Regions from separate parts of the Nonlabens sp. Hel1_33_55 genome, predicted to be linked through region 2. Evidence: riboswitches for the same ligand, from Rfam matches in the RefSeq annotation. Region 2 holds a riboswitch; each other region holds the start of a gene.
The links. Region 2 has a riboswitch for S-adenosylmethionine ahead of BLO34_RS04255 (Na+/H+ antiporter NhaC family protein). Riboswitches for the same ligand answer to the same signal wherever they lie in the genome.
Positions count from the first base shown of each region.

Region 1: another riboswitch for S-adenosylmethionine. It lies ahead of BLO34_RS13885 (homocysteine S-methyltransferase family protein); the one in region 2 lies ahead of BLO34_RS04255 (Na+/H+ antiporter NhaC family protein).
Region 3: another riboswitch for S-adenosylmethionine. It lies ahead of BLO34_RS13855 (O-acetylhomoserine aminocarboxypropyltransferase/cysteine synthase family protein); the one in region 2 lies ahead of BLO34_RS04255 (Na+/H+ antiporter NhaC family protein).

Region 1 covers NZ_LT627735.1:3,100,956-3,111,952, forward strand. Annotated here, with positions in the region: gene BLO34_RS13875 (NAD(P)/FAD-dependent oxidoreductase) at 328-1,404, shown strand; gene BLO34_RS13880 (2Fe-2S iron-sulfur cluster-binding protein) at 1,397-1,720, shown strand; SAM riboswitch class I at 1,889-1,994, shown strand; gene BLO34_RS13885 (homocysteine S-methyltransferase family protein) at 2,198-3,223, shown strand; gene BLO34_RS13890 (vitamin B12 dependent-methionine synthase activation domain-containing protein) at 3,213-6,314, shown strand; gene metF (methylenetetrahydrofolate reductase [NAD(P)H]) at 6,331-7,284, shown strand; gene BLO34_RS13900 (acyloxyacyl hydrolase) at 7,300-8,481, shown strand; gene BLO34_RS13905 (head GIN domain-containing protein) at 8,478-9,392, shown strand; gene BLO34_RS13910 (DUF2911 domain-containing protein) at 9,389-9,988, opposite strand; gene BLO34_RS13915 (tRNA pseudouridine synthase A) at 10,038-10,829, opposite strand; gene BLO34_RS13920 (DUF6364 family protein) at 10,956-10,997, shown strand, end outside.
Region 2 covers NZ_LT627735.1:972,448-983,639, reverse strand. Annotated here, with positions in the region: gene BLO34_RS04270 (gliding motility-associated C-terminal domain-containing protein) at 1-3,531, opposite strand, end outside; gene BLO34_RS04265 (DUF4251 domain-containing protein) at 3,965-4,540, shown strand; gene BLO34_RS04260 (hypothetical protein) at 4,704-5,570, opposite strand; SAM-I-IV-variant riboswitch at 5,814-5,910, shown strand; gene BLO34_RS04255 (Na+/H+ antiporter NhaC family protein) at 5,956-7,266, shown strand; gene BLO34_RS04250 (thiamine phosphate synthase) at 7,361-7,993, shown strand; gene BLO34_RS04245 (SIR2 family protein) at 8,309-11,192, opposite strand, start outside.
Region 3 covers NZ_LT627735.1:3,087,333-3,098,524, forward strand. Annotated here, with positions in the region: gene BLO34_RS13820 (NADP-dependent glyceraldehyde-3-phosphate dehydrogenase) at 53-1,639, shown strand; gene BLO34_RS13825 (hypothetical protein) at 1,718-2,245, shown strand; gene leuB (3-isopropylmalate dehydrogenase) at 2,343-3,461, opposite strand; gene leuD (3-isopropylmalate dehydratase small subunit) at 3,609-4,199, opposite strand; gene leuC (3-isopropylmalate dehydratase large subunit) at 4,199-5,581, opposite strand; gene BLO34_RS13845 (2-isopropylmalate synthase) at 5,652-6,827, opposite strand; gene BLO34_RS13850 (hypothetical protein) at 6,977-8,521, shown strand; SAM riboswitch class I at 8,625-8,746, shown strand; gene BLO34_RS13855 (O-acetylhomoserine aminocarboxypropyltransferase/cysteine synthase family protein) at 8,875-10,167, shown strand; gene BLO34_RS13860 (alpha/beta fold hydrolase) at 10,168-11,148, shown strand; gene BLO34_RS13865 (hypothetical protein) at 11,190-11,192, shown strand, end outside.

The sequences.
Region 1 (10,997 bases), 1.1 Mb from region 2:
AATTGATATTTAGTTTCTTAAACCTATATTGAGACGAGTTGTATTCTGATCAAATATTCGCTATTTGTTTTGTAATTAGCAACATAAAGCATCTTTTACTTAAACAAACACACCAGTTTTTGTGGAGGTTAGAGTTCGATGTTTTCTCGCTTTCGCGAAAGCGTGATCAAGAAAATCATCAATCACATTCATTCCGCTTTCCAACAAAGCAGCCTTTCTCAACGAGTATTAACGCTGCTTTATTCTTAAAGACTTGTTTACGTGCAGTTTGCTCACGACCTTTGCAGATTCTTATATAACGGAGTAATTATGGCTATGGAGAATGAGATGATAACTACAGATATTTTAATCATAGGTGCTGGTCCCACGGGACTATTTGCTGTTTTTGAAGCTGGCTTACTCAAGTTGAAGTGCCATATTATCGATGCACTTGCTCAACCTGGTGGTCAGTGTACAGAACTGTATCCTAAAAAACCTATTTATGATATTCCTGGTTTCCCAGAAGTACTCGCGGGTGATTTGGTGACCAATCTTATGAAACAGATCGAGCCATTCCAGCCTGGGTTTACATTGGGAGAAAGAGCTGAAACAATCGACAAGCAAGACGACGGAAGCTTCATAGTAGCAACCAGCAAAGGAACTAAGCACCACGCCAAAGTAGTTGCAATCGCTGGTGGTCTTGGTTCTTTCGAGCCACGCAAACCTATGATTGATGGTATAGAAAGATACGAGGATAACGGTCTTGCTTACATGATCAAGGACCCTGAAGTCTACCGCGATAAAAAAGTAGTGATTGCTGGTGGTGGTGATAGTGCTCTGGACTGGTCTATTTTTCTAGCAAATGTTGCTAGTGAAGTAACACTGGTGCACCGCAGGGAAGAATTCCGTGGTGCGCTGGATAGTGTGGAGAAAGTAGAAGAATTGGTCCAACAAGACAAAATCCGTTTGATTACTCCAGCGGAGATTCTCGACATCAACGGCGAAGGTGTTGTTGAATCGGTATTGCTTCAACACAATGATGAAGCAAAACGCATGGAAGTCATCGAGTGCGATGCTTTTATTCCGTTATTTGGACTAGCTCCTAAATTGGGCCCAATAGCCGATTGGGGTCTAGAAATAGAAAAAAATGCGATTAAGGTGGATAACACACTGGATTACCAAACCAACGTTCCAGGTATATATGCCATTGGTGATGTGAACACCTATCCAGGTAAATTAAAATTGATTCTATGTGGTTTCCACGAGGCAACCCTAATGTGTCAGAGCGCTTACCAGCGCATCTTTCCAGATAAGCGTTATGTGATGAAATATACAACCGTTGGTGGTATTGATGGATTCGACGGTTCTCGTAAAGAAGCAGAAAAAGCGGTAGTTAAAAAAATAGGCAACAAGCAGAATGTCTGATATCAAAATGACCATCATTGACCGTGAAGGTCAGCGCCACGAGGTCGATGCACCTACAGACATGAACATGAATGTCATGGAAGTCTGCAAGGCCTACGATTTGCCAGTACAAGCCGTATGTGGTGGTATGGCGATGTGCGCCACTTGTCAATGCTACATTATCAGCGACCACAATCTAGGTGAGCGCAACGATGATGAAGAGGCGATGCTATGGGAAGCGCAAAACGTAAAAGACAACTCTAGACTGGGTTGCCAGATTCCGATTACGGAAGATTTAGAAGGATTGGTGATTGAATTGGCTCCTGAGGAGAAGTAAGTTGGAACTTTAATCTAATTTATATAATTAGCAATGTGAGTTTTCTATTAGCGTTAAGTGAGAAACCTAATTCCACATCCCTAAAACCTCATTCCTGTTACATTTTTTCTATTTTAATTTTGTTTTTGACTTTCCAAAGCCCATATTTGTACCAGTTCATTGCATTTTGAGTTATAAAGAAAGGTTCAGGGATTAGACCCGTTGAGACCTTGGCAACCCTACGATTGTAGAAGGTGCCTCATTCTACCGCGCCTTTGGCTTGGACAGATAACTATCAGCTTCATCGCTATTCTTTCTTTAAAATTTTCGCACGCTTTTTTGTTGTACTCGCTTTCGCGAAAGTGAACACAACTAAAAGTTTTTACTGCACTTGGTGCGGTACGAAAGCGTAATTCTTCTCAAAATTCAAGCAAACCAGTAATTCATGTAATGGATTAAACTTGGTTGCATGTGAGCACTTAATTAGAAATACAAAGATTGAGAAACGAGATTTTATACAAAGCCCTGCAAGAGCGCATTCTAGTGCTGGATGGCGCGATGGGAACCATGTTGCAACGACACAAATTTACTGAGGAAGATTTTAGAGGCGACCGCTTTGCCGATTATGCATCAGATGTCAAGGGAAACAACGATTTGCTTTCTATCACTCAGCCAGATGCTATTGCAGGCGTTCATGCTCAGTATTTTGCGGCTGGAGCAGACATTGTGGAAACCAATACATTTAGCGGCACCACCATCGCCATGGCAGATTATCACATGGAAAATCTGGTGGATGAACTTAATATTGAAAGTGCGAAGATCGCCCGCAAGGTAGCAGATGAGTTCACCGCTAAGGAACCTCACAAACCTAGGTTTGTTGCAGGAGCCATAGGCCCGACCAATAAAACCGCAAGCATGTCGCCAGACGTAAACGATCCTGGCTATAGAGCGATCACCTTTGAAGAATTGCGAAAAGACTACAAGCAGCAAGCTGCTGGATTAGTAAAAGGTGGTGTGGATATTCTACTGGTAGAAACAGTGTTTGACACACTAAATGCCAAAGCGGCTCTATTTGCGATTGAAGAATTGAAAGAAGAACTCAAGCTCGACATTCCAGTTATGGTAAGCGGCACAATTACCGATGCCTCTGGAAGAACCTTAAGCGGTCAAACTGCCGAGGCGTTCCTCATTTCCATTGAGCATATTCCGTTATTGTCTGTTGGATTTAATTGCGCCTTGGGCGCAAAACAACTCACCCCATATCTAGAAACAGTAGCAAACAAATCCCAATACGGGATTAGTGCTTATCCCAATGCTGGCTTGCCTAATGCGTTTGGAGAATATGATGAAACACCAGATCAAATGGCTTCACAGATTCGAGAATATCTCGATAAATCGCTCGTCAATATTATTGGTGGTTGCTGCGGGACAACCCCAGAACACATTGCTGCCATCGCTAAAATAGCTGCAGAATATCAACCTAGACCCATTCCTTCACTTCAAAAACTAGCAAATGTCGGATAAGGAATTTAGACCACTCAAACTTAGCGGACTCGAACCGCTGGTCATCACACCAGAAAGTAATTTCGTCAACGTTGGTGAACGTACCAACGTAGCAGGTTCCAAAAAATTCTTGCGACTCATTAATGAGGACAAATACGATGAGGCGCTGGATATTGCCAGAGATCAGGTAGACAATGGCGCACAGATCATCGACATCAATATGGATGATGGAATGATCGACGGCAAAGCTGCTATGGTGAAGTTCTTAAATCTTATCGCTGCAGAGCCGGACATCTCCCGAGTGCCCATCATGATCGATAGTTCCAAATGGGAAATTATCGAGGCTGGACTGCAGGTAGTTCAGGGTAAATGTGTGGTCAACTCCATTAGCTTGAAAGAAGGCAAGGAAGAATTTAAAAAACATGCCACTGCCATCAAGCGCTATGGCGCTGCCGTCATAGTTATGGCATTTGATGAGGTAGGTCAAGCCGATACCTATGAACGTCGCTGCGAGATCGCAAAACGCAGTTATGACATTTTGGTCGATGAGGTCAAATTTGCTCCAGAGGACATCATTTTTGACCTCAATATTTTCCCAGTAGCCACAGGAATGGAAGAGCACAAGCTTAACGCGCTCGATTTTATCAATGGAACTCGATGGGTTCGTGAGAACCTGCCACATGCCAGCGTTAGTGGTGGCGTTAGTAATGTAAGTTTCAGCTTTCGTGGAAACGATAAGGTAAGGGAAGCGATGCACAGTGCCTTTTTATTCCACGCCATTAAGGCTGGAATGAACATAGGAATTGTGAATCCGGCAATGTTGGAAGTGTATGATGATATTGATAAAGAGCTGCTTGATCATGTAGAAGATGTGTTGCTCAATCGCCGTGAAGATGCTACTGAAAGATTGTTGGACTACGCAGAAAATGTTACCCAAACGACCAGAACCAGTACCATAGATAATAGCTGGAGAGAATTGCCATTGCAGGATCGCATCACGAGAGCGCTTGTAAAAGGAATCGACGCACACATTATAGAAGATGTGGAAGAAGCTAGACAAGAATCAAGTGCACCTATCGAGGTTATTGAAGGTCACTTGATGACGGGAATGAACGTGGTTGGTGATTTATTTGGTAGCGGGAAAATGTTTCTTCCTCAAGTAGTCAAGAGCGCCCGCGTGATGAAAAAAGCGGTGGCTTATTTACTGCCTTACATTGAAGAGGAAAAGGAGAAACTTAGACTCCAAGCCCCTAAATCCCCTAAGGGGACTTTTTCTTCCTGGCGTACCGCAAACCCGATCGCCTACGGATTACTGAAGCAAAGAGTAAAGGAAAAGCGCAAGAACCCGACTCTTGCCGAGCAGAAAATGTGGGAAGCGTTGAGCAATAAAAAATTGGATGGTTATAAATTCCGCAGGGAGCATATTATAGGAATGTACATTGCTGATTTTGTATGCTTAAAACATAATCTCGTCGTTGAAATCGATGGTGCCTATCACGACACACAAGAACAACAAGAAAAGGATCAGGAAAGAACCAACTGGCTTCAAGAAAACGGCTTTAAAGTCATAAGATTCAAAAACGAACAAGTTTTAAACGATATTGATGGTGTTCTTGACAAAATCAAGAAGGCCATCAAAGAAGTCCCCTCTGGGGATTTAGGGGCCGGCGCCCCAAAAATCCTCATGGCCACTGTAAAAGGAGACGTTCATGACATTGGAAAAAACATCGTTTCGGTGGTGCTGGCTTGTAATAATTATGAAATCATCGATCTAGGTGTGATGGTACCGCCAGAGAAAATTCTTGATGCTGCGATTGAGCATAATGTGGATATCATAGGCCTTAGCGGACTCATTACTCCATCATTGGATGAAATGGTTTACATCGCCAAAGAGATGAAACGCCGCAATTTTGAGGTGCCGTTAATGATTGGTGGTGCGACGACCTCGCGAGCACATACTGCTGTAAAGATTGCGCCAGAATATGAAGGAACGATCGTCCACGTCAACGATGCAAGTAGAGCTGTAACTATCGCTGGTGAATTATCTGGTGATAAGGATGAGGACTATTTCGCTTTCGCGAAAGCGAAAAAAGAAGAATACTCAAAACTACGAGACGAGTTTTTAGGTAGGGCAAAGAAGAAGGATTTCTTGACCATCGAACAAGCACGCAAACATAAATTCCCGATCGATTGGTCAACCTATGAAGCGGTAAAGCCTAAAAAAATAGGTGTTCACGAATTAGAAGATCTGGACCTAAAAGAAATTTCAGAATACATTGACTGGTCGCCATTTTTCCGTAGTTGGGATTTACATGGACGCTATCCAGATATTTTGACTGATGATGTTGTGGGCGAGCAAGCCACAGAGTTGTTTGCAGATGCTCAGGAAATGTTGAATAAAATTATTGATGAGAATTGGCTAGAAGCCAAAGCACTTTACGGCTTATTCCCAGCAAATTCAAATGAGCAGGACGACATCGAAGTAAAAGGATCTGATGCAGACTTTGTCTTTAGAACCTTGCGCCAACAATCGAAAAAAGCTGCTGGCAAACCACAAATTGCTCTATCAGATTTTATTGCACCAACCGATTCTGGAAAACAGGATTATATAGGGGCTTTTTGTGTGAGCGCTGGTTTTGGCGTTCCAGAACGTGCCGCCCAATTTGAAAAAGACCACGACGATTATAATTCCATCATGCTCAAAGCCCTTGCGGACAGACTTGCCGAGGCTCTTGCTGAATATCTGCACTTGAGAATACGTAAAGAATTCTGGGGTTATGCCAGCGATGAGCAGTTGGAGAACAACGATTTGATTCGAGAAAATTACAAGGGAATAAGACCAGCGCCAGGTTATCCAGCTTGTCCAGACCACCTAGAGAAAGAGACTATTTGGGAACTGCTTCAAGTAGAAGAGAAAATAGGAGTAACGCTTACGGAAAGCCTTGCCATGTGGCCAGCAGCAAGTGTTTCTGGATATTATATTTCGCATCCAGAATCTCGTTATTTTGGACTTGGTAAGATAAAGGAAGACCAAGTGCACGATTATGCGGATCGTAAAGGAATCGCTTTCGCGAAAGCAGAAAAATGGCTCAACCCTAACATTGCTGATTAACACCAGAAATTATTAAATGAAGATTACCGACCATATAAAACAAGCGGAAAACACGCTGTTCAGCTTTGAAATCATACCGCCAGTAAAGGGGAAATCGATTAAGGAATTGTATGACAATATTGATCCCTTAATGGAATTCAAGCCACCATTTATAGATGTGACCACCTCACGTGAGGAGTTTATATACATCGAGAAAAAAGGTGGTTTGTTAGAAAAGAAACTCACCAGAATGCGCCCTGGTACCTTGGGGATTTGTGCAGCGATCCAGAACAAATATGACGTGGATACTGTACCGCATTTGCTTTGCGGTGGCTTTACACAGCAGGAAACCGAATATTTGCTGGTGGATTGTCAATATCTAGAAATTGATAATGTAATGGCATTGCGAGGTGACGCCCGTAAAGGAGATAAGCGCTTTGAGTGTACGGAAGGAGGCCATGAATTTGCGATCGATCTGGTCAAACAAATCGATCATTTGAATAAAGGGCACTACTTACATGACGTGATTGAAATTTCTTGCGATGTTGATTTTTGCATTGGTGTTGCTGGATATCCAGAGAAGCATGAAGAATCTCCCAGCATGAAAACCGACTTAAAACGTTTGAAGGATAAGGTAGATGCTGGTGCGCATTATGTGGTCACGCAAATGTTCTTTGACAATCAAAAATATTTTGAATTTGTAAATGCTGCTAGAGATTTAGGCATTACTATTCCAATTATTCCAGGAATCAAGCCTATCGCGACTAAATCTCATTTGCAGTTGTTGCCGCAAACATTCCATCTGGACATGCCGCAAAATTTAGTTGACGCTGTGGAAAACTGCAAAACTAATAAAGACGTACGTCAGGTAGGCGTGGAGTTTTGCATCGATCAGTGTCGTGAGTTACTGGCGAATGATGTTCCTGTTTTGCATTTCTATAGCATGGGAAAAAGCGATAATATTTACGACATTGCCAAAGCTATTTTTTAATGTAGTTTCGCCCTAATGACGAATCGTTTTATAATTCTTTTGGTTTTTCTCGCTTTGATGGCGCCTTGCGCCGCTCAGGTTTACACTGAGCAGAGTCGAAGTGTAAAAGCAAGTACCGCACAAACAAAAGAACAATTTCCAAAAGTTGCAACTATCGATGTATCCTTGATGCACGGGACTATTTTGCAACATAACCCAGATATTTCTCACCTCATAACTAATCATCCTAAAGGTATTTTGCTTAGTTATAACCGCAAGACTTTTGGCGAAGAAGAATGGGAATCGCGCTATGGTTTTCCAGATTGGGGTTTTAGTGCTGCTTATCAGGATATGAAAAATTACAATCTTGGCGAGGCTTATAGCGCTTACGCGCATTATAATTTTCATTTTTTCAATCGTAATCTACAGTTTAGAGTAGGCCAAGGTCTAGCTTACATGACTAAGCCTTTTGACGTGGAGACTAATCCGCAGAATAATGCCTATGGCACCACGATTACCAGCTCCACTTATCTAGTCGCTAATTACCGCAAAGAAAATATTTATAAAGGCCTAGGATTTCATGCAGGTGCAAGCATCATCCATTACTCCAATGCTAATGTGCGCGCTCCTAATAATTCTACCAACACATGGTTTTTCAATGCAGGACTTAACTACACTTTAAATCGTGATGAAATACCAGAGTATAAAATCTGGGAAAAGCGAGGTTACACAGAGCCGATCGGGATCAATGCTATGGCACGTTTAGGTTTTAACGAGAGTGATTACCGTGGCAGCGGCCAGCATCCGTTTTATGATTTCTCAGTGTATGCAGATAAGCGCATCAATATCAAAAGCAGCCTGCATGCTGGAGCCGAATTATTTGTTGCCGAATTTCTGAGAGAATTCCGCGATTATCAGGCCAACAGTTTTCCAGAAAACGGAATCAACGGTGATGAAGATCATAAACGAGTAGGACTTTTTATAGGACATGAATTGCACTTAGGAAAAACGAGTGTGTTGTCGCAATTTGGTTATTACGTGTATCAGCCTATCGAGTTTGAATCTAAGTTTTACAACAGACTAGGATTACAAAGAAGATTGACAGACAACATTTTTGCTAGCGTCACTGTAAAAGCACACGGCGCAAAAGCTGAAGGCGTGAGTCTAGGAATAGGCTATCGATTCAAAGAAGTTTTTAATGCTAAAACTGAATTATGAAAGGAGATAAGAGTTCAGAGTTAGGAGTTGTAAATATGTCAGTTCGAGCGCAGTCGAGAACAGTTCAGTTTGATTCTATGTTGTTTAGAAATATTTTGAATTTTCTTATGCGTCAGTTCGAGCGACAGTCGAGAACAGTTAGAAGCGTAGCGATGTTTTCACTTACAATGATTCTAATAATAAGCACAGCAACCAGTTGCGACAGTGAAGATGGTTTGAACTGCACACAAACAGCAGGTGATATCCAGAGTTTTGAAGTAGAAGTAGATGCATTTGATAAAGTCGTAATCTTTGAACGTATGGGCGCCACCTTTAAACAAGGACCCGTTCAAAGAGTTGTTGTTACTACCGGAGAAAATCTATTCAATGATATTGATGTCAAAGTAGTTGATGGCCAACTTCAAATTGTGAATAATAACGGCTGTAACGTCATAAGAGATTATGGAATAACGCAAATCGAAATCACATCACCCAACCTAACCGAAATTAGAACTAGCACCGGAGAAGATCTTAAGAGCGACGGTGTTCTTAACTACCCTAATCTCACTCTATTGTCAGAAGATGCTACCGTGGAAGAAGATTTCTATAACACTGATGGTGATATGCGTATGCAACTCAATACCCAGAATCTCAGAATCGTTTCTAATAATTTGAGCTACTTCTATTTAAGTGGTTCGGTACAGAATGCAGATATCACTTTCCTTGAAGGCGATGGACGTATTTATGCTGAAGATCTTGAAATTCAAAACGCTCAAATTTTTCATCGTGGCACCAGCGAGTGGCGCATGGATGTAAAACAAAACATCGCCGGAACCATTAATGGCTACGGCGATGTGATATTAGATATAGAACCAGTTACTGTCGACGTTGACGTCACCTGGCAAGGTCGATTGATCTTTCTAAATAACTAGAGAAGCGTTATAGGTAACTCAGCTCTGTAAGTTCCCCAACCCATTTTCATGTGTACGACATTGTCGTTGTTAGGTGAATACAAAGCAATGCTTAAATTTTCAAGACTTTCATCTTCTGTAGTTACGGGAATAGTAGTTGTCACTACATCCATTTCAGACTTGTGAGAAAAATTTCCCCAACCATCGTTTTCAGCATTAATGTGGAATGTCCATTCATTCTCTGTAGGAACAACAACGATAGAATAGCGACCTGCTGGTAATACTTGGTCACCAATCATAGCATTACTCATCAATGTAATTTCTGTGCTTTCATTAGCTCCTAATCTCCACTTTTCGCCATATTTGGTAATTCCAGAATCCTTTACATCTGTAGAGGTAAATAGATTACGATCGTTTAAGGATGGTCTGCCGTAAAGCACTCTAATTTGTGGTTGCAATGCAGCTTTTTGTTCATCCGTTTTCGCGAAAGCGCGCTTTGTAGATTGCGCTGGATAATAAGCGGCGTCCATCGGGCTTTTATCCATAGAAACAAATTCTTGTGAAGTTGCCGTAAAAGTGATCGCCATCGCTGCCGCTGCTAAAAGTATGTTTTTCATGTTGTTATGTTGAAATATTTGTTCATACAATAATAAGCCGATTGTCGTCTCACGTTGTTAATTCTGTTCTAAAAAGCATCAGTCCACTACTGGGAGCGATGTGCGATAAATGGATAAGATTTGAACCATCTAAGGTTTTTTCAAATTCTTCAAAGGTCATTTTGCCCATTCCAAGGTCAAAAAGGGCACCCATCATGATCCTTACTTGGTGGCGTTTAAAACCTTTCCCGCTTACGCGAAAGCAAAAACTCTCCTCAGGAAAAAAGTTTGCTGTAAAGAGATTATTTTCTTCGATATAACAGCTGTCAACCATGCTGTTTGTATTGGTTTCCGCCGAAGGTTTGTAGGTATAGGACCAGAAATCCTTCTCGCCCACAAATAATTGTGCCGCCTTTTTCATGAGTTCTATATCCAGTTCTGACTTCATATAAACCATCAACGGCGCACAAAACGGATGGAACTTCTCGCCATGAGAGAATAGATAAATGTATTCCTTAACCTTAGGAGAATTAATGATATTGAAATCAGCTGTGGTAGGCTCAATGTGCAATGCCCTGATATCGCTAGGCAAGTTGAGGTTGAATTCTTTTAGAAAAACATCAAGGTCAGCAATAGGTTCATCGTCCAGAAACAATTCAATCGCCGTTTCATTTACTGAAACTCGAGCGTCAGTTCTTCCGGCAGCAAGTATTTTGAAATTAGAATGATCAAAAACGAATCGCAGCGTGCGCTGCACCATGCGCTCTACTGTAGGAAGATCAGGTTGTTTCTGCCAGCCATGGAATCGGAAGCCCAGATACTGGAGTTTTATGATGTAAAAGTGTCTTTCTTTTTTGAACATGTTGCAAAGATGTGGAATCCTTTTATATCAAGAAAAATTATATTTATACGTATATTTATATTAAGTATACGTATGTTTTTACAATAGTACTACATTACTTAGAGACCGATGCTACTTTCGAGCGGCATGACAAAGGAGTTAATTATGAAAAAGAAATTGACATTAAGT
Region 2 (11,192 bases):
AGCGAAATAAGTCGTTCCATTTACAAGTGCAGTATCATCAGCAAGTGGCGTGGTCGAATCAACCGAATCGTACCAAGTAATGTCTGTTCCAGAAAGGGCAGCATCAAGATTCATAACTACTGGAGCTTCACTAGCACAAAATGTTAGACTAGGAGAGGTCACTGTAGGTGCAGCAGTATCTTCTATCATCACATCGATCTGTGAAACCGCGTTAGTATCACATGGTCCAGTTGCTGCAACCGTGTAGGTATAAACTCCAGCCGTATCTACACCAGGATCAAATATATTGGTGCCACTGGCTAGCAATGGTGACCATGTTCCATTCGTATCTGGAGTTCCACCTAATCTTGTGGTCAGGTCAAAAGCTTCATCAATAAAACAAACCATAATAGTTGCATCTGTTCCTGCATCAGGAGCAGTGGTAATGGTAACATCTACAGTTGCTGTTGACGTATTACAACCATTCATTACAGTATAGGTATAAGTTCCCGCTGGATCGACTAATGGATCAAGAACTCCAGTATTACTTGCAAGAGCTGGTGACCAGGTACCGCCAGCATCAGCTGATCCTAATAAGGTGAACAAGTCAATCGTTCCATTATCAGAGCATAAATCAATACTAGTACTGGTTCCAGCACTCACTTGATCTTGTATGGTAACTGTAGTAATGGTAGTGCTATCAGCACAAGGTGCGATGCCATCAATTCTATATTCAAAGTTGTAGGTTCCAGGAAGTACGGCACTACCATTAAAGGTAGATCCACTTAAGGCTCCTGTATTATCTGTATCGACCCAAGTTCCTCCAGCGTCTTGAGAGCCATCCAAAGCTGTAAACAAATCAATCATGCTCGCATCGCTACATTCTGTTATTGGTGACGCAAGTCCAGTATTTGGCGTTTCATTAATAGTAATCGTTACCGCAGTAGCTGTAGAAGATTCACAACCCGTAGTCGCATCTGTCTGTGTTGCATAATAATCAGCACCATCTACAAGAGCATCAGTCGATGCCAGTAGGTTGGTCAGTTCCATATCACTGTACCATTGGATATTGTTTCCAGTCGCGCTTAAATCTGCTACAGTCGCTTCATCACAAAATGCTTGTGATGCTGGCGCAGCTGGCGCTACAATATCATTGATGGTTATCGTGATGGTTTCTGAATCATCGACGCAGCTGCCAGTTCCTGTTACAGTATAGGTGAAATTGTATGCACCTTGTGCGAGCTGGCTTAGGTCAACGATATTGTTGGTCAAAGCTCCAGTGGCGTTATCATCATTCCATGCCCCACCAGCATCATTACCTGCAAGCTGATTGAACAAATCCAATTGCTGTCCTGCAGTGACGTCTTCCAAACAGATTTCAAAATCAGTTCCCACGCCAGCTTCTGGCGGATCTGTAACCGTAACTGTCACCGTTGACATCGCTGTACAACTTGCATCAGTTACCGTATAGGTAAAATTGTAAGAGCCAACTGCCAATTGGGTAAGATCTACAATGCTGCCGTTCAAAGCTCCTGTAGTATTATCGTCTGCCCATTCACCACCAGCATCTTCACCAGCCAACTGATTAAATAAATCAAAGGGTGAGAAAATAGCAGTATCGGTTTCACAAACTTCGAATGGAGTAGGAGTTCCAGCTTCTGGAAGTTCTGTAATGATAATGGTTACCGTAACTTCTTTATCGGTACAACCGCCTATAGGTGGTACGGTATAGGTAAAGTTAAAACTACCAGTTCCCAGTGTCGCTAGATCGATTGGATTGGCAACTGAAGTTCCAGTAGCGTCAGAACCTGCAAACCAGGATCCGTTAGTGTCTTGTGTGCCATCTAGTAATGAGAATAAATCATAAGGCGAGTTTGCAGCTGCTTCATCCTCACAAACCTCAAACGGAGTTCCCACATATTCACCAGACTCTGGAGCTGGTAAAATTGTAATTGTAATAGTTTCGCTATCGGTACACGATCCATTGTCGATGATGTATGTAAACGTATAAGGACTATCAGCTACTGTGAAACCACTAATGTCAACGGTGTTTGAAACCGTGTTGCCATCAGCATCTGTCCAGATGCCATTATTGTCATCTTGTGAGCCGTCCAATGCGTTAAATAAATTAAACGGAGAATTGTCTGCGGTTTCGTTTTCACAGAATTCAGCTGGTATTGCTGTTCCCGCATTGGGATCTTCTAGTATGTTGACTTGTACTGTAGTGTTTTCTTCTGGACATGGATTGGGATCCACGTTTTGGCTGTAGGTAAAGTTATAAGTTCCAGCCGCCAAAGCTGTAAAGTCAAAAGTAGAGGATACCACTGGATCAGAACTCGTTGTTCCCTGCGTCCAGATCCCGCCAGCATCTTCGTTATCGATCAACTGAAATAAATCATAAGCCGCCGAAGCATCAGAAACACAAAAGCTCAAAGGATTTAATGCGGATGGTATTCCAGAGGTCAGTATCTCGTTGATCACGATCACAACCGTAGCAGTTTGATCAGGACAAGGAGCTGTTCCTGGAACGGTATAAACGTAACTGTAAGCGCCTATGCCTAGACTGCTAATATTTGTAGTTCCTGTATTTCCATTGGTTATTGTAGTAGGACCAGTCCAGGTACCATTTGTATCAGGATTACCCACTAATAATGGAAAAAGATCAAAATCTGCTTGAGGTATGTCGTCCTCACAGTATTCTACCGTTGTTCCTTGACCAGGAACCGGCGGCTCTGCTATGGAAACAGTTACGGCAACAACCTCGCTTTCACAAAAGAAGTTGTCCGCTTGTACATAATAGGTCTCGCCATCTACTAATAAGGTAGAATCCATAAGTGCTGGCGGTATGGGATCATTGTTGTTGTCAACGGTCATGTACCAATTGAAGTTATCAGTAGTTCCTGGATTCAAATCTGCAACCGTTGGTGCCGTATCAGAACAAAATTCCTGAGTTGTAGGTGGAGTAGGACTTGCTGGAGAATCAAAGACCGCAATACTTCCAGATTCTATCTGGCTGGTACATCCCGCAGCATCGATAAAAACGATAAAATAATTTGCATTGTCCGGTAAGACTTCATTTGGTTGTCGCTGATCGGTCAACTGGAAATCAGAATAAACTTCTACAGATCCACCAGGTGGCGTGTTGGGTGCCAGTGCCTGATCAATATAGGATTGTATCGTTGGGTTCTCATTATCACAAAAGATCGCCTCGAGGCTTTGACCGCTGGGATCAACGGTAAAATCTACTACCAGTTCATCACGAGTACCGCAATTACCAGTAGTATCGCCAGCATAGTAAGTGCCTTGACGTACCAGTTGTGATGGAGCCAGTGCCTGGCCACCGGTGGGATTTCTATACCATCTAATGGGATTGGGTCCTGCGGTTGCAAATGCATTCAAATCTGCAAAGGTGAGTCCGGCACCATCACATATCACTTGTGGTGATACGGGAACCATTGGACATTGCGCCTGCATTTGCAGCATTGGTAGAAATAGGAGCAGGAACAGCAGCCATTTCGCTTGCAATGTGTTGTTTACGTAATTTTTCTTCATAAAATAAAAGCCTAAATAAGGTGGATGTGGATCAAGAAGGGTAAAAGAAGAGGTTTAAGTTAGTTGTTAGATGTGGCTAAATATATAAGAATAGCGGTAGCCTATCACTTTAATCTGATAAATTAGGTATTTATCGTTAGGATTAATCGACGAACGGTACATTCTGTTAAAAAATTAAGTTTTGTCAATCTAGCTAGCTGGAATAATTGTTGGAATGATAGAAGAGTAGTTACGCTTTCGCGAAAGCGGACTCAACATCATCATCATTGCATATAAGGACATTCTTGTGAGTGACACGGTTCGTGCAATCAAGTTGTGAATAATGCAGAACAGCAGCCGAAACCATTATAATAAAGTGCTAACTGGTTTTTTAGTAGGATTTTACCAAATCGCATGGCATAGTTTTGGTAATTTGATATGAAAATAAATGACTATGAAAATGCTTTCCAATATATATACTAGATGTGCCGTGGCTGTTGTCGTGCTGGTAATGATAACAGCGTGTGGCGTGAAGAAATCTGGTACGCCGGCAGAGTTTGCTAATCTTTCCAATTTAATGAATAATGGTGAAACGATTAGAATTGAGATGAATGCGGCATATCCACTTAATACGTTTGCCTCACAGCAAGTCATTAATCAGATCATGCGCAATACGGGCGATACTGCAAACCGCATAGATCTAACTGGTGATGGTGCGTTCCTAGAATTTAGTGCCGATACGGTGAGCGCTGATTTACCGTTTTTTGGAGAGCGTCGTCAAGGTGGTGGTTATAACAACACTCAAGACAGCGGAATTTTCTTTGAGCAAGCTCCAGAAGATTACCAATTTGCAGCCAATGAATCTGACTTGCAATACGACGTAGATTTTGAAGCCAACAATAAAACGGAAAACTTTGATGTCAATGTGGTGGTTTTCGCAAACGGTAGCGCAACGGTTTATGTAAGAAGCAGCGCTAGAACAGTCATACGTTACGACGGCAGAGTGGTATCAACTTCTGACACCGAGTAATCATTAAAGGGAACTATTGTTGTGGTATCCTAAATATTCTATTTGACATAATATACATTATGGTTCAATATAAGTTTAAATGTAATTGATAGTTAAACAACATTAAGATCATCTCAGACACAATATTGAAAAAAGTACCAAGGATCAAAGCATCTTAAAACATTCAATCCTCACAAACGGCATAAAACAAACTCCCAGAAACAACTATGATATGATCAGATGAAATATATTCTGGATGGATTCTAACAAAGCTTTTTAAATCATCATCGGTTGGGTTTTCATGATAAGGGAAAAACTGATCTTGTGCATTTAAAGTTTCTGGGAATAATTCATTGTTGAATATCTTATCAAAGTATGCAAGATCCTCAGAATTGATATCGGCATATTCAGAGCGTTTTTTAAGGGAGCTTTGACCTGACATGGTCAATGTGTTATTTTCAAATGTTGCCGTAAAAGAGCCGCCTTGAGAATAATCTGATGATAAACCTACCAGTATAAAATCGTTGTACTTTCCAAGACTGTTAAAACGATAGACATCTGCAGGTGGCGCTTGAATCTCGCCTTCATAATATTCTCTTTCATCTTTGAAATAAACATCAATCTGGTTCAAAGCTTCGGGCTGTTTGTAAATGTATGGATAGGTAAAACAATTGGCCTTTTCATTAAATAACGGGATAAATGGCTCATCATCATAAGCGTTGAATCGTAACGCAACTTCATTAAAATCGTTCATACTCACTCTCACACCTACCGAATCATTTACAGTAGAATTTTTTTTAGCATACAACACGGCTCGAGGTTCTTTATGGAATGTAAACTGAATTATGGATCCATTCTGTTCCCAAGTTCCTTTTTGAATTCCACCAAAATAAGCGATTGCAAAGTGATGGTCTGCCGAAATTATGATACTTGAACCGCCTTGAGGATCATTGCTTGGTATATGATAGCTTCCAGAAATATCGGCTGATGATTCTTGGGCATGACCAAAACTAGCCATGCAAAACATCACGAATAAGAAAGTGTATTTCATAAGTAGCTTTTCAAAATTAAATGAAAGGTAACTCAAAGATCTATAGCGATTATTTTCTAAGACCACTACTCTACTTTTTTCAAATCAGTGATTCTATGGGATTTAAAGCCATTGCTTTTATTAGATTGATAATTGCTCGCTCTCATGAAATATCGCCCTTATTTCAACAAACCAATACTTAACATTTTTTAAGCTTTTCAGATCTCCTTTTGAAAAGCTTATGGCTTAGTTTTGCCGCCGCAAATTAATTATCAAGAATCTCAAAAGGGAGATAGCAACCTGCAATAACAAGCAAGGTGCTGAATAGATAAGCCAAGTTTTTGGAAAAAATGTTAACTCATACTTCTATTGCTAGGTTGCTGTTTCCCTTATCTGAATATAAGATATGGATCAAAAAACTATAGTTACCCCTAAATTTTCAGCGCTTATACCGCTTTTCGTTTTCGTTTTCACTTTTCTAGGCGTTGGAATATATCAAAACGATTTTTACGCACTACCGGCACCAATTGCTGTAATTGCCGGTATCATCGTGGCGTTCCTGATGTTCCGCCAGACGATTGAATCAAAAATTCAAACCTTATTAAGGGGTTGTGGCGATGATAAAATTTTGACTATGTGTCTTATTTATCTATTGGCTGGTGCGTTCGCAGCTATCACTAATGCTACTGGCAGCGTGGATGCCATCGTCAATATAGGACTCGATTTTATCGCCGTTCAATATATCTATGTCGGCATATTTGTAATTGCTGCATTCCTATCGGTTTCTACCGGAACATCTGTTGGTGCTATTGTAGCGCTAGCACCTATCGTGGTTGGCTTTGCAGATAAGAGCAGCGCAGACCTTGCAATTCTTTGTGGCGCTTTGCTAGGTGGCAGTATGTTTGGAGATAACCTTTCTGTGATTTCAGACACTACGATTGCTGCCACGCAATCATTGGGTTGTAAGATGAGTGACAAGTTTAAAGAGAACATTAAAATAGCGCTTCCTGCCGCGTTGGTAACGATTGCCATTTTAGTCGTTCAAGGTTTGGATCTGGAGTCTGCAACTGCAGAAGCCATCGTTTACGAATATTCGATACTTAAGATTCTTCCCTATATTTTGGTGATCGCACTATCGGTGCTTGGAGTCAATGTATTTATCACACTGCTTTTAGGCTTTATTAGTGCAGCTATTCTAGGCATTGCTTATGGTGATTTTACCATACTTGAATCTACCAAAATCGCTTATGAAGGCTTTACAGGAATGACCGAGATCTTTTTACTCTCGTTGCTCACTGGTGGTCTAGCTGCCTTAGTAGCTGCAAATGGCGGAATCGAATTTATTCTGATCAAAATCAAAAAGCTCATTTCCAGTCAAAAATCGGCGCAATTGGGAATTGCATCTCTTGTGAGCACTGTCAATCTAGCCATTGCAAATAATACGGTATCTATTATTATCACAGGTCCTATTGCCAAAACTATAAATGATGAGTACCATTTGGATAACAAGAAAACAGCTTCTATTCTGGATATTTTTGCTTGTATTTTTCAAGGATTACTTCCTTACGGTGCTCAGGTGTTGATGATTTTAAGTTTGTCTAATGAGAAGATCAACTACCTTGATTTGGTCTCCAACACTTGGTATTTACTGTTACTATTTATCACTACCATTTTGTTCATTGTTTTCAATACACCTAAAACGGCGGCAGCTATTTAAATCAGGACGCCTAGCGATTCGGTAACTTTGTTGATTCACTATTTATAAGCGAGGTCCAATTAATGACGCCGCTGTGTTACTTAGATTAAAATTTATGATCCCCAAACTTCATTACGTATCAAACGCCAAAACCCCTCAAGAGCATCTGGAAAATATCCAAAAAGCCTGTAGTGCTGGGATTGAACTGGTACAGTTAGACATGCGTCATATCAAAAAAGCAGCTCTGGCAACCTTGGCCGCAGATGTGCTGGAGATCACCTCACATTTTCAAACGAGGCTTATTATCAATAGCCATTATCAACTTGCCAAAACCATCAAAGCAGATGGCGTCTTTCTAGATAAAACAGATGCTGCTCCTACTCTAGTGAGAAAACAATTATTCCCATGGCAGACTATTGGAGCTGGCGCACACACGCTGCAAGATTGCGAGCAACTGATTGCAAACGAAGTGGATTACATTGTTTTAGGCCCTTTTAAAACTTCTGATACTTCACTAAATAAAGCTTTGGGACTTAATGGCTATACCGCTATTGCGGAAGCGTTACAAACCGAAACACCTTTGATAGGTTCTGGCAGCATTACTACCAACGATGTAAAAAACATTATCTCAACTGGTATTTCTGGACTTGCCCTTTCACAAGAACTCACTGCCGATTTCAATTTGATCAAGACCTACCACCAATTGTTGAATGCCTCTTCTACTCAGGAGATGAGACATAGTTTTTAGAAATTGTAAATTATTTTATTGTACTCATCATGATTTATGGTTTAGTCGACAAATCTCTGATCACAGTTGTAGAAACAAAAAACCGATGATGAAATAGTCATAGCCTATTTTGAAATGGTAATAATAAGGTGAGAAGATAAAGAGAATTGAGTCGGGAAATCAAATTTTTAAAAGATTGCTAATATTCAATACTTAAGCAACACCTAAAGTAAAAATTAAAACATGACTTCCAGAAAACTCAAGTTTTTTGGAAGTCATGTTTTACAGTATTCTCTATTAAATAATCGAATTTTTTAATCCACAGTACTCATAAAATCAAGTATCAGTTTCATTCTCTATTTCTAGCAAAGCAACAGGTCCATTATAAGTAAATCCTTTTTTAAATTTTACACGCATATTAAAACGTAAGTGTAAATGTTTTTTATCTCTAGCAAAATATATTCTTTCGCCGTTAAAATCCTGCTTTATAAAACCAAAATAATTCTCTAGTTTAATTATAGTCCCCTCAAATATTACATCTTCTAATCCTTCGGTGACAATACCGCTTATTTGCTTTTTAATTCTATTATCAATCGGTGCTAATCTCAAAAAATCAAAGTATTCTGAATTTTCACTATCCTTCAATAAATATAAAGTTCTAGCATACCAGAACTGAGCAACATACATTTTATCATGTTTAGTAAATGATTTACGCAAATAGTGTTTATGTTCCACATAATTTTCAGGATCTAACTTCATTATTAGTTTGGCATATTGAAAATTTAAATCTTTATTGTTCACATTAAGATCTAACGACTCTTTAATAACCACAATTGCAGAGTTTAAATCATTTTCATTATCGATGTGATACTTAGCTAAACGTTTGGCTAAATAAGGACTTCTTTTATTCTTTTCAAATGCGGTGGTCAGAGATGCTAATGCCTTTGGTATATTTTCAACTAAATTATTGAAACTTGCTTCCGCATCAAATAAGAAACTTTCATTTGGATATAAAGAAGTGGATTTAGTTAAGATTTTTTCGAACTCCTTTATTTTGTCATCTATTAACAATGAGTTGTCATCCTCTTCTTCTAATAGCTTTTTAAGTTCGTAAATATTGATTTTTAGTAATGTGTGATATCCATGTGATATATTTTTATTTCTTCTATTACTTATAATTTCTTTACATATCTCACGAGCCATTGCAAGATTATTTTTAATGATTAGTTTTTGAGAAGATTTTTCTGCTTTTCTTAATAGAAATTCTGCTTTTGAATGGGCAATAAATCCGTTTTTAGGCTCAATTTCATGGGCTTTTTTCAGTAAGGATTCTGCCTTATCTAGATTACCTGAATGCGCATTCATTTCAAAAATGGATTCTTGTTGTAGCAATGGTGCTTGCTCTCCCACATTGTTGTATGCTACAGAATAGATATCTCTAATTTTTTCAGGATCCTTAAAGGAGTCCATTAGTTTTTTTGCATTGGTTAGAGCTATGAAAACCTGACGATCACTTTCATAATCTACATCAAGCTTAGATATTATTTTTAGATAAGTTTCATATCGTGATTCTTGATCAACAAGAACTTGTTCAAAAACTAATTCAGCGATGTGCTGATGTCTTGTGGTGAATACATAGTCGTTTATGACATAATTTCGGTGATTATAGACAACAGATTCCAGCGGATCAAATAATTTTTCTTTAAAATAAGAAAAACTAATTTCATGTAAGCGTGATATTATTCCTGCTCTAGCATAAGCACCAATTCTATGAAAAACACATATAGACAAGTACAATAGTTTTGCTTCTTCACTTGGTATTGACTTATATTCATTCATTACGATGTCAGCAAAAGGCTTTCCGGCAGTAGCTTCGTAAAGTGCTACTAATAACTCACGACCGGATCTATGCGATAAAGCCTCTCTTTGTTCATCAATCGGTTTGCCTGATAAATACCCTAATGATTTATGTTTTTGTAAAAGTTTTAAGAGACCATCGATCTCAGAGTCATTTAGGTATTCTAGTTCATATTCCCTAACAACGAACGGGTATAAACGATCTCCTTCAACATTCCAAACATTAGTCCTTTCAGAACAAATCAGAGTTAGCTTTATTTCGTCTTTTTTAGATTTTTTCAAGATATATTCAATCTCATCTACTCTATCAGCGATGCCATCTACAAAAAGAAAAATTCGTTCTTTTGATAGTTGATATAATTCAGAAATTCGATTATACTCAAGAGAGATATCTGACTTATAAAAAATACAAAGCTTGTCATAAGCAATTGCCGCTTCCCAAGCCAATCTATGCATCAATATAGTCTTGCCAGATCCTGCATTACCTTTAAGTAAGAAAAATTCTTCATTAGTAAATCTATCTTCTTCCTCCACTAAGAATATTTCTAATAATATTGAATCGGTGAGTTTTCTTTCGACATCAAAATTTTTGATGATCGGATCCCAGTTTTCAAAGTATCCCTTGTAAAAAACTTTTGGATCAGTATCTTTTGCTGCTAAGTTTTTATGCACATACTCAGAGTCACGTTCTAAAAACTCAATAAGTCGGTCGGACGGTTCTTGAGCATCAGATTGAAATTTTCTCGTGATTGGATGACCAAAATCTTCCTTTACTAATGTGCTTAATAGGCGTTCATTTTCAGTGATATTATCATCTAGATTCTTGATAAATTCTGCAAAAGAGCATTTGATCGATGAGATTTTTTTTGAATCCCAAAATCTTGCCTCCGCATCGGTTATATGGGGACCGATCATATATGATCTCGGTCTTGCCATACCGAGATTGTTCAATTCTTTTAAAGTGTATCTGATATCATGATCTGCAAAACTGAATCCGACAAACAAAATTGGATATTCGTAGGATGCCTCCTTTAATCTATCGAATAGTCTATCCCTATTTTTTCTATGGTCAATGTACTGATCCGCAGTCAGAATTAAAGGTAATTCAATATCGTTTAGGTCAGTAATCGAACCGTGAAGTTTACTATACATTACTGAATTGGTGATGCTCATTTTATCTTGAACTTTTTCTCCGTTCTTAATAAATGTAGCCAACACTTGTTGCCGTGAAGGCACTTTATCATAGGCACTTTCAATAATTAGGTCATAATTAGTCGTGAAAATTGAATGCCAATTATAAAGAGGTAATCTTAAATGATGCTTTCCAGGAGTGAATTTTTTGAAAATGTCTGCAATAAATTTT
Region 3 (11,192 bases), 1.1 Mb from region 2:
TATCACAAATAATAAAAACAAAGTACGACCTTCAAAAATTAAAACCATCCAAATGAGTACAACTCAAATCCCAGAACAGTTTCAAATCAATTCATTACTCCATCAAAGCTCTTACCTCGTAGGAGGAAAGCTTGTCGAATGGAATGGAGAAACTTCAAAAGTACATTCCACGATTTCTTCAACTCCAGACTATCAACCCACTTTATTGGGGACAATTCCCACACTAGGAGAAAAAGAGGCGATGATGGCTTTAGATGCAGCTGTAACAGCATATGATAAGGGAAAAGGAGCCTGGCCTACAATGAAAGTAGTGGACCGCATTGCCTGTATGGAAAAGTTTGTAACCCAGATGAAGACTAAACGTGATGAGGTCGTGAAACTGCTTATGTGGGAAATAGGTAAAAACCTACCCGATTCTGAAAAGGAATTTGATCGCACGGTAGATTACATCTACGATACGGTTGAAGATTACAAGCAAATGGATCGTAATAGCGCCATGTTCCAAAAACACGATGGTGTCAATGCTCACATACGTCGTGGACCCTTAGGTGTTGTCTTGTGTTTAGGACCTTATAATTATCCGCTGAATGAGACCTTCGCGTTATTGATTCCGGCTTTGATTATGGGTAATACAGCCATTTTTAAACCCGCAAAGCATGGTGTTTTATTGATTTCTCCATTGCTGGAAGCCTTTAGATCCAGCTTTCCTGAAGGAGTAGTAAATATCATTTATGGTCGCGGTAGAGTAGTGGCATCACCTATTATGAAGTCTGGAAAAGTTGATGTGCTTGCATTGATAGGAAACAGTAAAAGTGCAAATGCCTTGCAAAATCAACACCCTAAAAGTAACCGACTGCGTTTGGTTTTAGGACTTGAAGCTAAAAATCCAGCGATCGTTTTGAAGGATGCCAATCTTGATCTAGCAATTGATGAATGTATTGCTGGAGCTACTTCGTTCAACGGGCAGCGTTGTACTGCCCTGAAAATACTTTATGTGCATGAAGATATCGTTGAAGAATTCAACCAACGATTTGCTGCGAAAGTAGATGCACTAAAATTTGGAAATCCCTGGGAAGATGGTGCGAAACTAACTCCTTTACCAGAACCTGATAAGCCTGCCTACATCCAAGAATTGATTGACGATGCGACAGAAAAAGGTACCAAGGTCATCAATGAAAAAGGCGGACACACTACCGAGAATTATATTTTTCCTGCCGTGCTATATCCAGTGACTAAAGATATGCGTGTATTTCAGGAAGAGCAATTTGGACCGGTGATTCCAGTGGTGTCCTTCAAGGATATTGATGAACCGTTAGATGACATGGCGGCTTCCAATTATGGGCAGCAGGTAAGTTTATTTGGCCAGGATATTAAAACCTTGTCGCCATTGATTGACACGCTGGTGAATCTTGTTTGTCGTGTGAATTTAAATAGCTCATGTCAGCGTGGTCCAGATGTATATCCATTTACAGGAAGAAAGGATAGTGCGGTAGGAACTTTGAGCGTCCATGATGCATTGCGTTCTTTCTCGATAAGAACCTTTGTGGCCTCAAAAGATAATGCGGCTAACAATGCTATATTACAAGAGTTGCTGCAATCCAAAAGCTCTAATTTTGTGAGTACGGATTATATACTCTAGCCCTGATTTAAGATAAATACAACTAAGCATATAGTTGAACTAAATAATTAGTTATATTTGGATTCTGAAATTATAACTATGAATTCAAATCTATTTTTGAAAGCTTTTTCTTGTTGTTTGTTTTTAACTTTCTTAGGAATTATTGGTTGTAACGATTTGAAGAATAAAAAGCCTGTTAAAGTCTCCGAGCGTCATAAGATTTCAGTCTTTAACTTTGATGATAAACAACAGCTACAAAAATATAATAAGTTGAAATTAGATGATGATCATCCTAATCTTCTTAATCCTCAAATCTCTCAATCTGATTTTAATTCTGTAAAAAAATCTTGGATTGATTTACATCAAGCAATTGGTATGTACATGGACAAGAAAGGGTTTGAGTGGGAAGTCCAAGATAGTTCCATAACTGTTGTTCACAAATTCTACTTTACTTCAGATGGTCAAGTTGAAAATTATTTCTTCAATGTTATAAATGAAAGTGTTACCAGCGAAAAGAAGAATGAATTTGGTGATTTAATCTCAGGTTTTGCTCGGGACTTTGGAATTAATTATCAAAGTGAAGAGAGTTTTGCCCAATGTGGAAAAACCAAATATCTATCTAAATAAAGCTTGTGTTGATTTCGCTTTCGCGAAAGCGAACTTATTACTAATAAAAAAAGCGCCCCCAAAATGGACGCTTTTCTCAATCATAGATCTAGGGACCTTAAATTATAGTGGATTGACCTAGGTGAATGTTGTTGAAATTAGCGTTCGTATCGTAAGGATGCGCAATGAAATCAGCTATAAAGTCACCTACTTTACTGGTCGTGATGTTGTTGTAATTGTCATTCAAATCTGGTGTAGTGATGCCTAATTCCAAGGAGCGATCTACTGCCATTTTAATCAATTCGGCTTCATTGTGTAGGTCAAAGTGCTCCAAAAGCATGGCTGCGCTCAAGATAGATGCAATAGGATTGGCAATATTTTTTCCAGCGCCTTCTGGGTAAGAACCATGAATAGGCTCGAACATAGCATGCTCATCACCTATGGATGCACTTGCCAGAAGCCCTATGGAACCACCTATAACACTTGCTTCATCACTGATGACATCACCAAAAAGATTCTCAGTTAAAATCACATCAAACTGCGACGGATTCAAGATCATTTGCATGGCCGCATTGTCAACGAATAGGAAATCCAATTCCACCTCTGGGTATTGAGAAGCCAGTTCAGTTACTACGCGTCTCCAAAGTCTGGACGTTTCTAAAACATTAGCCTTATCCACCAAGGTTACTTTATTACGTCTGGATTGGGCTGCTTTAAAAGCCTGATGGGCGATACGCTCAATTTCTTCTCTCGAGTAAGTACAAAGATCTGATGCTTCGTTTCCGTCTTCGCTTAATGTTTTTTCACCAAAGTAGATTCCACCGGTGAGCTCTCTGTATATGGAAATATCTGTTCCAGCGATGATATCACGCTTCAAAGGTGATTTATCCAACAAAGCTTCATAAGCCTTGACAGGTCGTACGTTTGCGTACAATCCCAATTCCTTGCGCAATTTGAGCAAACCTTGTTCTGGCCTAACCTTGGCACTAGGATCATTATCATATTTGGGATGACCTATCGCACCGAATAGTATTGCATCAGTTGATCTACACAAATCCAAAGTTTTAGCTGGTAGTGGATCGTTGAACTGGTCAATGGCAGTTGCTCCTACAGCGGCGTTCTTGAATACAAACCTATGGTCAAATTCCACAGCTATTGCTTTCATCACTTTTACAGCTTGTGCTGTAACTTCTGGCCCGATGCCATCTCCCGACAATACTGCAATATTTAATTTCATGTTTATTTACTTCTAGTTTGATAAAAAATGAGGGAAGTTTCAAGTCGAAACTCAACTTTATATGATCGTAATAGTAGACTTATCTCTGTCTTACAAAACGAGCTTTGATAGCTTATTACAAATTACTAAAATTTTGTTAATTCCAAATCAATAAATCATCTGATCTTCGAACTTTTTGATGACATCTTTTTTGCTTAATAAATAGTCAATATCATCATAGCCATTGATCATGCAGGTTTTTTTGTATGGATCAATATCAAAGAATTCATTAACGCTAGTTCCTGCTATACTAATGGCTTGCTTTTCTAGGTTTACCACCAATTTTGTTTCAGGTACCGCTATTATTTTATCAAGTAGTACCTTCAAAAATTCTGGTGTCACTTGAACCGGCAATAATCCATTGTTCAGGGCATTCCCTTTAAATATGTCGGCAAAGTAACTGGAAACAATCACTTTAAAGCCATAATCTGTAAGTGCCCAAGCAGCGTGTTCTCGACTGGATCCACAACCAAAGTTATCTCCAGCAACCAGAATCTTTCCATGATATCGATCATCATTTAAAGCAAAGTCTTGATTCACACTTCCATCTTTTTTAAAACGCCAGTCTCTGAAGGCATTTTCGCCAAATCCTTCTCTATCCGTCGCTTTTAAAAATCGCGCAGGAATGATTTGGTCTGTATCTATATTTTCAATTTTGAGCGGTATGGCTCGCGATTCTAAGGTTGTAAATTTTTCCATCAGTTCATCATCTTTGTAAAGTCTACAATTCTGCCTTCGACCGCAGTTGCTGCAGCTAGTAAAGGACTTGCCAAAATGGTACGACTACCTTGCCCTTGTCTGCCTTCAAAATTTCTATTAGAGGTGCTCACACAATACTCACCTTGTGGTATCTTATCATCGTTCATGGCAAGGCATGCGCTACAACCTGGTTGGCGTAACTCAAAACCTGCATTATCAAATATCTCTTTCAATCCTTCTTTAATAATCTGTGCTTCTACCTGCTTACTTCCAGGAACCAGCCATGCAGTAACATTGCTGGCTTTCTTTTTGCCCTTTATAAAATCAGCAGCAACTCTAAAATCTTCTATGCGGGAATTGGTACAACTACCTATGAAAACGTAATTGATAGGCTTGTCGATCAATGATTCTCCTTTTTTGAAATCCATGTATTCCAGGGATTTCTCAAACGAGGCATCTTCCATCGTCGGAATACTGCCGGTAACTTTGATGCCCATTCCAGGATTGGTACCATAAGTAAGCATCGGTTCAATATCTGCCGCATCAAAGAAATACTCTTTGTGAAATACGGCACCTTCATCCGTTGGCAGGGTTTTCCAGTGTTCTACTTTTTTCTCAAAATCGGCATCTTGTGGTGCAAATTTTCTTCCTTTTACATAATCAAACGTGGTCTGATCTGGTGCTATCATACCACCACGGGCGCCCATCTCAATACTCATATTGCAAACCGTCATACGACCTTCCATGGACATGTTTTCAAACACATCACCTGCATATTCACAGAAGTAGCCCGTACCAGCGTTGGTTCCCAGCTTTGCGATAATGTATAGAATCACATCTTTTGGAAGAACACCTTTTTTGAGATCGCCATTTACGGTGACCCGTAAACTCTTAGGTTTGGTCAACAACAGACACTGACTTGCAAAAACCTGTGCCACTTGACTAGTTCCTATTCCAAAAGCAATACTGCCAAAAGCGCCATGGGTTGACGTGTGTGAATCACCACAGACGATTGTCATTCCAGGTTGGGTAATTCCCAATTCTGGCGCCATTACATGAACGATGCCATTGTATTTGTGACCCAATTCGTAGAGTGTAATGTTGTTTTTCTCACAATTTTCAGTGAGTTGCTTGAGCTGTTTTCTGGACAGCTCATCCTTGACTGGTAAATGCTGGTTTTGAGTTGGCGTATTATGATCTGCCGTTGCAACGATTTGATCAGGTCGTGCCACGGGAATACCACGAGCTTCAAGTTCATTGAATGCCTGTGGGCTCGTGACCTCGTGAATCAAATGTTTGTCTATGTATAAAATCTGTGGGCCGTTTTCAATGGCATCTACCACATGGGCATCCCAGACTTTATCAAATAATGTTTTTTTCATGTACTGATTTTAATAGGATTCCGCTTTCGCGAAAGCGAGAACCTCAACGATCACTTTATTAAAAAGAATATTAGGCCGAAATAATCTCGCGATACAAATGGCTGTGCTCGATGATCTCGTGGATGTCATCATCCATAATTTCTTTCTTCCGATCTGCAAATTCAAGGAATTTTTGATAGACCTCATCCAGCTGCAGTTTTGTGAGTTCATACCCTACATTTTTTGCACGGTAGGCAAGTGCAGCACGACCAGATCGCGCGGTAAGAACAATCGCAGATTCTGTCACGCCTACATCTTTAGGGTCGATGATTTCATAAGTTGCGCGATGTTTGATCACGCCATCCTGATGGATTCCAGAGCTGTGCGCAAAGGCATTTGCACCTACTATCGCTTTGTTGGGTTGCGTGTAGATGCCCATGCTATCGCTTACGAATTGGCTTAATCCATATAATTGCGTTGTGTCAATATTTGTGTCCAGATTAAGATATGGATGCTGCTTGAGAACCATAACTACTTCTTCCAGCGCCGTGTTACCAGCACGCTCGCCTATACCATTGATAGTACATTCAATCTGCCTTGCACCGTTGATGACGCCTTCAATTGAGTTTGCCGTGGCAAGTCCAAGGTCATTGTGACAGTGAACGGAAAGAATTGCATTCTCGATGCCTTTGACATTTTCATTGAGGTATTTAATTTTTGCACCGTACTCGCTAGGCAAACAATATCCAGTAGTATCTGGGATATTGAGAACGGTCGCGCCAGCTTTTATAGCTGCTTCACAAACTCTCGCTAGATATTCATTATCGGTGCGACCTGCATCTTCTGCATAGAACTCTACATCTTCAACAAATGATTTGGCATAACTCACAGCCTTGTAGGCGCGCTCTATAATCTGTTCTCTTGTCGCTTTAAATTTGTGTTTGATATGAGAATCAGAAGTTCCTATACCAGTATGAATTCTAGGCCTTGCAGCATATTGCAAAGAATCTGCTGCTACCTTGATATCATTCTCGACGGCTCTGGTCAGTCCACAAACAGTGGCGTTTTTCACAATTTTGGAAATTTCTACCACAGATTTAAAATCGCCAGGACTGGAAACTGGAAAGCCAGCCTCGATCACATCAACGCCCAGGCTGTCCAGTCGTCGCGCAATGCGTACTTTCTGGTCAGTATTGAGCTTACAGCCGGGAACCTGCTCGCCATCTCTTAGGGTTGTATCAAAGATTTGAACGTTGTTTTTTGACATTTGGGCAACTTATATATTACTATTATTACACTAATGTATCTTTAGTGTCTCGCTTTCGCGAAAGCAAAACACACCAACCTACGATGTTCAAAGCATCAACATGATTACTAATTAATTGAAATACTGCTAGTTGAGTTAGCAAACTATTGATGACAAAGGATCAAAAAGACCCCTTATTTGTACTTATAAAATCGCTGACGAAGTCAGAAAAGCGGCAATTCAAGCTTTATGTGGGTAGGTTGGGTGTGAATGCAGATTCTAAATTCCTCAACCTTTTCAATGTTCTAGACAAATCAAAAAAGTATGATGAGAAGCTCATTCTTAGTTCAACTGACATCAACAAACGCCAGCTTGCAAACGTCAAAGCACATCTATATAAACAGGTGCTCATAAGCTTAAAGCTGAATCCAGCACATCAAAACATTAGATCCCAGATTAGGGAACAGCTAGACTTTGCATCGATACTGTATCACAAAGGGCTTTACAATCAAGGTTTGAAAATTCTTGATAAGGCTAAGGAAACGGCCATCAACAATGAAGAAAAGAATCTGGCTTATGAGATTGTAGAGTTGGAAAAAGTTATTGAGTCTCAATACATTACACGCAGTATAAGCAACCGTGCAGATCAACTTGCGGTTCAAGCTAAGGAATTGAGCGCGGCAAATGTTTTAACCAGTAAGTTATCAAATTTGTCCCTTCAACTATATGGGGTTCTTCTCAAAACGGGTTATGTAAAAGATGAGGCAGAAGGAAAACATATCGAAGAATATTTCAACGCCAGATTGCCCAAATACGACATCGCAGAGCTAGGTTTTAGAGAGAAGCTGTGGTTGTATAAAGCCTATTTGTGGTACGGCTTTTTAATGCAGGATTTTTTGAGTTGTTATAAATATGCGAGAAAATGGGTAGATCTATTTTATGAGCAACCCAATATGATACAGCTCAATCCAGTCTTCTTTTTAAAGGGAAATAATTACTTACTGGAGTCGCTTTTCTTTTTGAGACAAAAGGAAAAATTTGACAAGCGATTAGAAAAGCTGGAGAAAACACTAGCAGAAAAGAATTTTCCAGACAATGAAAATGTTGCCACACTTTCCTTCTTATACATCAACCTCAACAAGGTGAACTCATTTTTTATTGACGGTAGTTTTGCAGATGGGCTGTATTTAATTCCTCAAATAGAGAAAGAATTAAAATCCTATAAGACAAAGATTGATGAACACCACCAGATGGTTTTTTATTACAAGTTTGCAAGTATGCATTTTGGTGCCGGGAATAATCTGGACACCATTTTCTATCTTGATAAAATCATAAAGAATAAGTCCTTGACAATGCGTGAGGATCTTCTATGTTTCTCACGAATATTGAGCGTCATTGCCCATTATGAAGCTGGCAAAGATGAGCACCTAGAAACCGATTTAAGGGAAACCTATAAGTTTTTGATTAAGATGAATGACCTGCATGAGGTGCAAAAAGAGTTGATTCGTTTTATTCGGGATTTGGGTGATGTATACCCGCAAGATTTGAAATATGCGTTTAAGGATTTGTTAGAAAAGCTTAAAATTTTTGAGAATCATCCATACGAGCGCAGGTCGTTTTTATATCTCGATATTATCTCATGGCTAGAAAGTAAAATTTCAAATACGACTGTAGGTCAGGTAATTAGAGATAAATATTTGGATCAAAAAAAATAATTTTAATCACATACAAATTAGCTGGTTTAGAAAAAACTTGTTAAAAATTTGGATTCTCCGTTTTATTTACTGAATCTTTACGCTCACGTTCATAACCATACTGAAATTATCAAGAAAGGACGAGGGAACAGACCCATCGACTCCTTAGCAACCCTTCATTTATGTCGACAATAAGTGATGAAGGTGCTAATTTCTGCTACGCCCACGGCCTAGACAAGATGATACACATGTAAGTAGGTTATACTACCACAAGTTTCTTTTTTGATTTTTCCTTTTCGCGCAAGCGAGACGGTAAATCTATATTTCTATTGGTTCTGGACATTAACCTTATTTCTAATTTAAAAAGAAACAAAATGTCAGATCAAAAATTTTCAACGCAAGCACTACACACCGGTCACGATGTAAAACAAAATGGTGGCACTAGAGCTGTGCCCTTGTATCAATCCACAGCGTACGTTTTCAACAACAGCGATCATGCTGCAAACCTGTTCTCGTTAGCAGAGCCAGGATGGATATACACCAGATTGAATAATCCAACAGTCGATGTGCTCGAGCAGCGACTAACTGCACTTGAAGGTGGTATTGCCGCAGTAGCAACCGCATCAGGAACGGCAGCAATTTCAACAACCTTATTGACACTGCTTAGAGCAGGCGATCATATTGTAGCCAGCAACTCGCTTTATGGAGGTACTTTCAATCTATTGTCAGTAACGTTGCCACGTCTGGGAATCAACACCACTTTTGTGAATCCCAATGATGAGGAAGCTTTTACAAAGGCCGTTCAAGAAAATACTAGAGCTATTTTTGTGGAGTCTTTAGGGAATCCTAAACTAGATGTACTGGATCTTAAAAAAATCAGCGCTCAGGCTAAAAGTGCCAAAGTGCCATTGATTGTCGACAACACGGTAGCAACACCTTACTTATTGAATCCTATCGAGTACGGAGCTAATATTGTTATTCATTCCCTAACTAAATACATCAACGGTAACGGTACTGCATTAGGCGGAATCATCATTGATGCAGGAACTTTTGACTGGACTAACGGGAAATTCCCAGAATTCACAGAGCCATCTGCCGGCTATCATGGTCTAGTTTATAGTGAGGCATTGGAAGCTGCCGCATTCATTGCCAAAGTTAGAATTGAAGGACTTCGTGATCTAGGTGGAGCCATATCGCCGTTCAACGCATGGCAAATCATCCAAGGATTGGAAACACTAAATCTGCGTGTTGATAAGCACAGTAAAAATGCTTTGGAACTTGCTACGTGGCTCAAAGAACAAAAAGATGTAGAATGGGTGAATTATCCAGGTCTAGAATCAAGTGATTACTATGACCTTGCTCAAGAATATCTACCTAAAGGTCAAAGCGGTATTGTAACATTTGGTATCAAGGGCGGCTATGAAAACGCTAAAAAAGTTGTGGATAGCGCTAAGGTGTTCTCGCTACTCGCAAACATAGGCGATACAAAGTCCCTTATCATTCACCCGGCAAGTACGACTCACCAGCAATTGAAAGACGAGGATCAGTTAAGCACTGGCGTTAGCAAGGACTTGATTAGATTATCTGTCGGGCTTGAAGATATTGAAGATTTGAAGGCAGACTTGATTAACGCATTCAAGAGCATAAAAGCGTCGGTTACGGCATAGATGTCAGGAAAACTGCAATACATATCTATTCCAGACCTTCAGCTTAGGTTGGGAAAAACTCAGGAAATTAGTGTTTCTTATCAGATTTTTGGGCGTGAGTTACATACTGCGCCCATTATTCTGGTAAATCATGCATTGACTGGAAACTCCAGTATTGATCAATGGTGGGAACCGTTGGTGGGTTCTGGAAAGGTGCTGGACACAGACCGGTTTACCTTGTTGGCATTTGATATTCCAGGTAATGGTTACGATGGCAGCGTTGACAGATTGATCTACAATTTTCAGGAATGGTGCCTGGCTGATGTTGCTCTCGCTTTCGCGAAAGCGATACAACACTTAAACATTAAAACAATTGACTTAGGCATAGGCGGTAGCATAGGAGGCGCATTGCTTTGGGAAATGATGGCGATCGAGCCAAAATTATTTAGAACTATAGTTCCCATAGCAGCAGATTGGAAGGCCACAGACTGGCTCATAGCCTGCTGTCACGTGCAGGAATCCATTTTGAATACGTCCAGTACGCCACTGGAAGTTGCTCGTCAACACGCGATGACTTTCTATAGGTCACCGCAAGGATTGGGTAACAAATTTCATCGTCAGAAAATAGCAGGATCCTTTGCCGTTAATAATTGGCTGGATTTTCATGGAAAGACTTTGGAGCAGCGATTTAGTTTGCCTGCTTACCAATTACTTAACCATTTATTGGCAAGTACAGATGCAGCATTGAATCATGACAATTCAATTGAGAATGTGGTTTTGAATAGCGATACCACAATTGAAATGATTGCTGTTGATAGCGATGGTTTTTTCGTCGCTCAAGAGGATCGTGATACCTACGAATTACTCAAGAATGACCATGAAGTGGCCTATCACGAGATCGTTAGTTTGCATGGTCACGATGCATTTCTTATTGAGCACGATCAGGTAAAAACGATTGTTTCAAAAATCATGAAACATCATTTGAAAGAAGTCAACGCTTAAAAGGCGTTGAGCAAATTGGCAAACCTTTACACGACATTAGATTG